2 regions of the Diplocloster hominis genome follow, and region 2 is predicted to be linked to the other one. Evidence: riboswitches for the same ligand, from Rfam matches in the RefSeq annotation. Region 2 holds a riboswitch; the other holds the start of a gene.
The links. A riboswitch is a leader RNA that binds a small molecule or an ion and turns the genes downstream of it on or off. The one in region 2 is predicted to bind FMN.
Positions count from the first base shown of each region.

Region 1: linked by a shared signal. The riboswitch ahead of ABC831_RS11625 (ECF transporter S component) and the one ahead of ABC831_RS15895 (ECF transporter S component) in region 2 are both predicted to bind FMN.

Region 1 is NZ_JAWDIY010000010.1:161,615-165,037, forward strand. Features, by position in the region: gene ABC831_RS11620 (Tex family protein) at 1-767, shown strand, start outside; FMN riboswitch at 998-1,158, shown strand; gene ABC831_RS11625 (ECF transporter S component) at 1,507-2,136, shown strand; gene ABC831_RS11630 (acyl-CoA thioesterase) at 2,231-2,701, shown strand; gene ABC831_RS11635 (ABC transporter ATP-binding protein) at 2,943-3,423, shown strand, end outside.
Region 2 is NZ_JAWDIY010000017.1:48,283-51,705, forward strand. Features, by position in the region: gene ABC831_RS15890 (DUF3658 domain-containing protein) at 1-637, shown strand, start outside; gene ABC831_RS15895 (ECF transporter S component) at 766-1,416, opposite strand; FMN riboswitch at 1,686-1,841, opposite strand; gene ABC831_RS15900 (ABC transporter ATP-binding protein) at 2,004-3,423, opposite strand, start outside.

The DNA of each region.
Region 1 (3,423 bases), on a different contig from region 2:
ATGATATGAACCAGAAAAAGCTGGGTGAGCAGTTAAGCGGCGTAGTGGAGGACGTGGTAAATAAAGTGGGAGTGGATCTGAACACCGCCTCCGCCTCCCTTCTGGGCTATATCTCGGGTATCTCCAAAGTCATCGCCCAGAACATCGTCACTTACCGGGAGGAAAACGGCAGGTTCCGGGGACGAAAAGGCCTGCTGAAAGTGGCCAAGCTGGGGCCGAAGGCCTACGAGCAGTGTGCCGGTTTCTTAAGAATCCTGGACGGCGACAATCCCCTCGACGCCACCAGTGTACATCCCGAGAGTTACGCAGCTACGGAGAAGCTGCTGGAAAAGTTAGGCTATACCAAGGAAGATATCAAAGAACGCCGGCTAAACGGCATTACCAAACAAGTGCGGGATTATAAGAAATTGTCCCAGGAACTGGAGATCGGAGAAATCACCCTGCGGGATATCGTAAAGGAGCTGGAAAAGCCGGCCCGTGATCCCAGAGAGGAGATGCCCAAGCCGATCCTGCGCACCGACGTGCTGGAAATGAAAGATCTGACCCCCGGAATGGTGCTGAAAGGCACGGTCCGCAACGTCATTGACTTCGGGGTATTCGTGGATATCGGCGTCCATCAGGACGGTCTGGTTCATATATCCCAGCTGACCAACAAGAAGTTCGTGAAGCATCCGCTGGAAGTAGTCAGCGTCGGTGACATTGTAGAAGTAAAGGTCATGAGTGTGGATCTGGCGAAAAAGAGAATTCAGCTGACTATGATCCTGTAACTTCGCGCATAAGGGCTTACGGCCTGAGTGTGGTTGATCCGGTAGATAACTTTGGAGAAGGAAAATGTATCCTGCAATTATTTTACGCGGAGAAAATTGTGAGTCAAAGTAATATTAATGAAATTATTCGCAAGATAATAGAGGCATAAAGAGTTTTTGTTAACATAAATGGATTTTAAATTCTTGACAAGTGCTCCCAGCCGCAGTATGATAACAGAGAACTGCATAAGGAGATTCTTCGGGGCAGGGTGACTTCCGTTAATGGAAGAATTCCCGACCGGCGGTAAAGTCCGCGACCCGCTGCAAGGCGGCTGATCTGGTGAGTGTCATTTCTAATAGAAATGCATCAATTCCAGGACCGACAGTAAAGTCTGGATGAAAGAAGAGAGATATGGACACCGTTGCTGATCTGTGATAGAATCAGCACAGATCCGTATATAAGTCTAATTACAATGCCCTGAATATTACATTCAGGGCTATTTTTTATGGCTATGAGCACTTAGTGCCTGTATTTAAGGCACTTACGTGTGATGTATGAAAATAGTCAGCGAGGCTATTTCGAGCGTTACTATTTTTTATTCCATAGAAAAGAGTTCCTATGAAATAAAAGGTTCCGCAGGATTGCACTGCGGCGGAAAGGAAGATGCCGCTTACGCGGTCCGCCGCAAAATAATGAAACCGCCAGGAAAATCCTTATACACACAAACCACCATCATAACAGAATAAGGAGAGTGCAAACATGAGCACAAACGTAGGAGTCATCAAAAAAAGCAGAGTAAACATCCGCACCATCGTTCAGATCGGCATGCTGTCCGCCATCGCCACCATACTAATGCTGTTTGAAATTCCATTGCCCTTTATGGCCCCCAGTTTCTATGAACTGGACTTCAGCGAGGTTCCGGTCCTCATCGGCTGTTTCGCTATGGGCCCTGTAGCGGGGATACTCATCGAACTGGTCAAGATCCTCTTGAATCTGGTCATCAACGGTACCATAACAGCCGGAGTCGGTGAAGCCGCCAACTTTCTGATCGGCTGTGCCTTCATCCTGCCTGCAGGTATGATCTATAAGCACCGCAAATCCAGAAAGACCGCTATCATCGGAATGGCAGCAGGCACCGTGACCATGACGATCCTGGGCTGTTTTCTCAACGCCTACGTGCTGCTCCCTGCTTATGCTTCCGCATTTGGCTGGCCGCTAACGTCCATCATAGAGATGGGTTCTGCGATCAACCCGGTCGTGAAAAGCCTGCCCACCTTCGTCATCCTGATGGTAGCCCCCTTTAACATCCTGAAAGGAGTGGTGGTCTCCCTGATTACCTTCCTTCTCTACAAATACATCAGCCCGATCCTTCATAGAGGAAGCCGCTGAGCCGGGAAGGCTCCTGGCATTCCCACTTAATTACATATTTACAACCCTGCCCGGCAAGTCTATAATCAGAAGATAGAAAGCGAGGGCAAACACCATGATTACGAAGAGAGTGGAGGATTCCAAGACAGAACAGGCATATGTATTATTGCCGAAACATATCAATGGTTATGGAAGGCTGTTCGGTGGAATGCTCATGCAGTGGATTGATGAGATGGCGGGAATCGTGTCCAGGAGACACTGCGGAATGGAGATCACCACGGCGGCTATTGACCATTTGACCTTCAAACACGCTGCTTATAAAAACCAGACGATCGTACTAATAGGGAAAGTAACCTATGTAGGACGGACCTCCATGGAGATCCGTGTAGATACTTATGTGGAAGCGCTGGATGGCACCAGGCGTCTGATCAATACCGCATATGTGGTGATGGTAGCCATCGACGAGCAGGGAAAAGCGCAGGAAGTACCCGGCCTCAGACTGGAAACAGAGATGGACAGAATTGAGTGGGAAAGTGGTAAACGCAGATATGAGCTGCGCAGATTACGCCATCAGGAAGGATTCTGATGGCGTTTCTTATTTCATAGGGGAAAGTGCTCCTATGAAATAAAACGCTCCGCGGGGATCGCATTGCGGCGGAAAGGAAGATACCGCTTATTCTTCTTAAGAAAAACTTTTGAATTTCCACCACAAAAAATGAAGAAACCCCTGATATACTCACAGATGGAAAAAATATGTTGACAAAATAAGCGGTTCGTATTATTGTATTAATCAAGTAATACAAAAACTAGAAAGAAGTGAAGGGAACATGGATATGCTCATTCAAGTGCAGGATCTTAGCAAGATTTATAATCCGGGCGAAAATGAAGTGCGAGCTCTGGACCATGTCAGCCTGGAGATTGATCGGGGAGAATTCGTGGCGATTATCGGACACTCCGGTTCCGGTAAATCAACCTTGATGAATATGCTGGGATGTCTGGATGTACCGTCATCCGGCCTATATTATCTGAATGGCCAGGATGTCTCGGGACTGACGGATAATGAATTGTCGGATATCCGAAACCGTGAGATCGGTTTCATTTTCCAGGGATTCAATTTGATTGCTAATCTGACTGCCATTGAAAATGTGGAGCTGCCTTTAATATACCGGGGAATTGGAAAAAGACAGCGGCATGAACTGGCGGTGGAAGCACTGAACCTGGTGGGGCTGTCCCATCGTATGGATCACAAGCCATCCCAGATGTCCGGCGGGCAGCAGCAGAGAGTGGCTATCGCCCGGGCAGTGGCGG
Region 2 (3,423 bases):
TAGTACCGATCCTGAATCTGTTCAGGAAGCAACCATCCAAACAGAAACATATTGGCAAAACTGTATAAATGACCTCGAAATTCTCAAAACCCGCGCGTCTAATGGCGAACCAGTAAGGATCTGGTATGACAATACCCCTGACAGCATGTGTGGGCTTCTGTATACTTCAGATCTTCTCTGTTCCTTAGACTGTCATGTGACAGCCGTACCGCTCTCTCCCTGGTGTCCGAATGGAACCAGCTCCATAATCATCAATTCAGGCTGGGGCGAGGTCCCTCCAGAAGAATATGCAGGCTGCCTGTCCCGCGAAATCGAACTGCCCAAAGCTCTTCTGCTTTCATACTCCATGGAATGGCAGCGCCTGCAAAAAGAAAACAGCCCGTTGCGGGCTGTCGTTAGCGGACATGTAGTCAGTGTAGCGGAAACTTTTTATGATCCATTTATCCTCCGTGAAATTCCGGACGGGGAATTCAGCATCGCACAGCTAATCGCTAACGTGCTGACGAATGAAAATCTCGGGATCGGAGACTGGCAGATCGCACAGCGGATCATCTGCCTGATTGAAAGCGGCAGACTTCATACTGTGAAATCAGACAGCAGCCGCTATTATAACACCATTCTCCAATCCTCTAAATAAGCAGATTCTATTTCTTATTTAGCAGATCCTATCTCTGATTAAGCAGATCCTATTTCCGATTTAGCACCTCTTATTTTCGATTTACCATCTCCTATTTCCAATAAAGCATGCCCCGATATAAACAGAAACTATAAAATACCTTTCATCACCAGAACAAGCAGTATGCAGCTGACCAATACCAGTCCCGAGACAAGCACGATTCCGATTTTCCCTGACCGCTTACTGGAATGCCCGGTGGATTCCGGAATCAGCCTTGCTTTTCTCAGCGCTGTAACTAACGGTTTATAGATCAGCATCGTGATAGCAGCATTTAAACCACCTTTCAGCAGATTAAACGGTAAAAAAGCCGGAAGCAGTAATTCTGCCACCGCTTCCCTGGGATATCCCATATAAATCGGCGTGACAAAATAATTCCATAGAAGCATAATTCCCGTCATCAAAATAAGTCCTACGGCCAGGCCTCCTACCGCTCCGCCCACCGTATGCTTTTTCTTATAGATCACGGCTGCCGTACACGCAAAGGAACAGGATGACAGGATATTCATAATACATCCGATCACTCCCGTGTCACTAACCGTGAACATCTCTACCAGAGATACGATCACCGAGATTGCCAGTGAGGCGATTGGTCCGAACATAAACCCACCCATGGTTATAATAACATCCTTGGGATCATATTTCAGGAACAGTACGACCGGAATTCTCCCGATCACCATCACCAGATAGGCGATCGCGCACAGCATCGCCACCGTTGTCAGTTTCTTTGTTCTCGCATTCATACTTTTGCCCTCCTCTTAAAAAGTTTAAATTACAGGAGCTTATCCTGTTAAATAATAAAGAATCTCGCTTGTGAAACTCTCCGCCTGCAACGGGACGCCGAAAACGTCATCTTCCTTTTAGCCTCCGCTCGATCCCCGCGAAGCGTTTTATATCTATAGGAGATTCCTATGAAATATAAAAACACCTGAAAGATATGTCCTCCAGGTGTTAAAATTCCAGCTTGCGAAAACTCCGGCTCTTATACCAGCCGGTTTTTCTTAATATTTCAACACGCCTTCTTTCATCCAGACTATACTGTCGGTTTTGGAATTTCACCAAATCCTGTGCCCGAAAGCACCTGCGCTTACACGCTCGCGGACTATACCGCCGATCGGGAATTCTAAAAGTGCGAAGCACTTTCAGTCACCCTGCCCTGAAGACATCCAATATTCAAATGTTTGTTATAATTATAAGTCTCAACATACCTCCTGTCAATCCCTCAATGTCCATTCCGTTCCCCCAGCACCAATCCATTCCGTTTCCCCAGGTCCGCCACATTCCATCCAGGGCCATCCTTCATCCCACAATGCCGGCCCACGCACGGCCCCTACTCCTGCGCCGCCGCGAACTGTGAATTATACAGCTGCTCGTAATATCCCCGCTTTTTCATCAGCGTTTCGTGTGTCCCCACTTCTTCGATATTTCCGTCATGCAGCACCATAATCATATCCGCATTTTTGATCGTAGACAGACGATGGGCGATGACAAAGCTGGTGCGCCCTTCCAGCACCTTATGCATCGCATTCTGAAGCATTTTCTCCAGCCGGGTATCCACAGAAGAGGTGGCCTCGTCCAGGATCAGGATTTTCGGATCCTTCAGAATCGCCCTGGCGATGGTCAGCAGCTGTTTTTCACCCTGAGAAATATTATTCCCTTCCTCGTTGATCATCATATCATACCCTCTTGGCAGGGTTCGGATAAAATGATGGACATTCGCAAGCTTGGCGGCATTGATCACCTGATCCTTCCGGGCATCCAGCCGGCCGTAGCGGATATTGTCATAGATCGTTCCAGAGAACAGCCAGGTATCCTGCAGCACCATGCCAAAGAGCGCTCTTAAATCCTCCCGTCTCATATCCCGGATATCCACTCCGTCGATCTGTATACTTCCACTTTCCACATCATAAAACCGAAGCAGCAGGTTGATCAGCGTCGTTTTTCCGGCTCCGGTCGGGCCGACGATGGCAACCATCTGCCCTGCTTTTATCTGCGCATTCAGATTCTGCACCACCGGCGTGTCCCCATAGCCAAAGGTCACATGATCGAAGGTTACATTTCCTTTCACCTGGCTTAGCTGAACCGGCGGATCCGCTTCCGCCACTTCCTCTTCCTCCTCCAGTACCTCATAGATCCGGTTCAGGGCAGCAAACGCCGCCTGGAGCTGTGTCGATAACTGGGACACCTGGGACAGCGGATCGTTGATCTGCCAGATATAACGGATAAACGCCTGGAGATTGCCAACGGTAATATTTCCGGATATCACCTGAAAGCATCCCAGTACCGCGATACTTCCGATACACAGATAAGTGGTCAGGGAAATCAGCGGATTCATCAAAGAAGACACAAACTGGGCTTTAAACGCGTGCTTCTGCAGTTCATCATTGACCTCTTCAAACTGCCGGATCGAATCTTCCTGTCTTCCGAAAAGCAGGATTTCGTTATAGCCTCCATAAAGCTCCGTAATGGTTCCGTTTAACGCTCCCATGGAATCCTGCTGTGCTTTAAACTGTTTCTGGCTGCGTCTGACCACACCCCGGGTTATGATCAGGCTGATCGGGATAATCAGAATCGAGATACAGGCCATCAGCGGCTGAATGGTAAACATCATGGTAATGGCCAGGGCCAGTGTCAGAATTCCTGTAACAATCTGTATAAAGCTCTGCTGAAGTGCGTTCGATACCGTTTCCACATCGTTTGTGACGCGGCTTAGGATATCTCCGAATTTATGGTTGTCAAAATAGCGTACC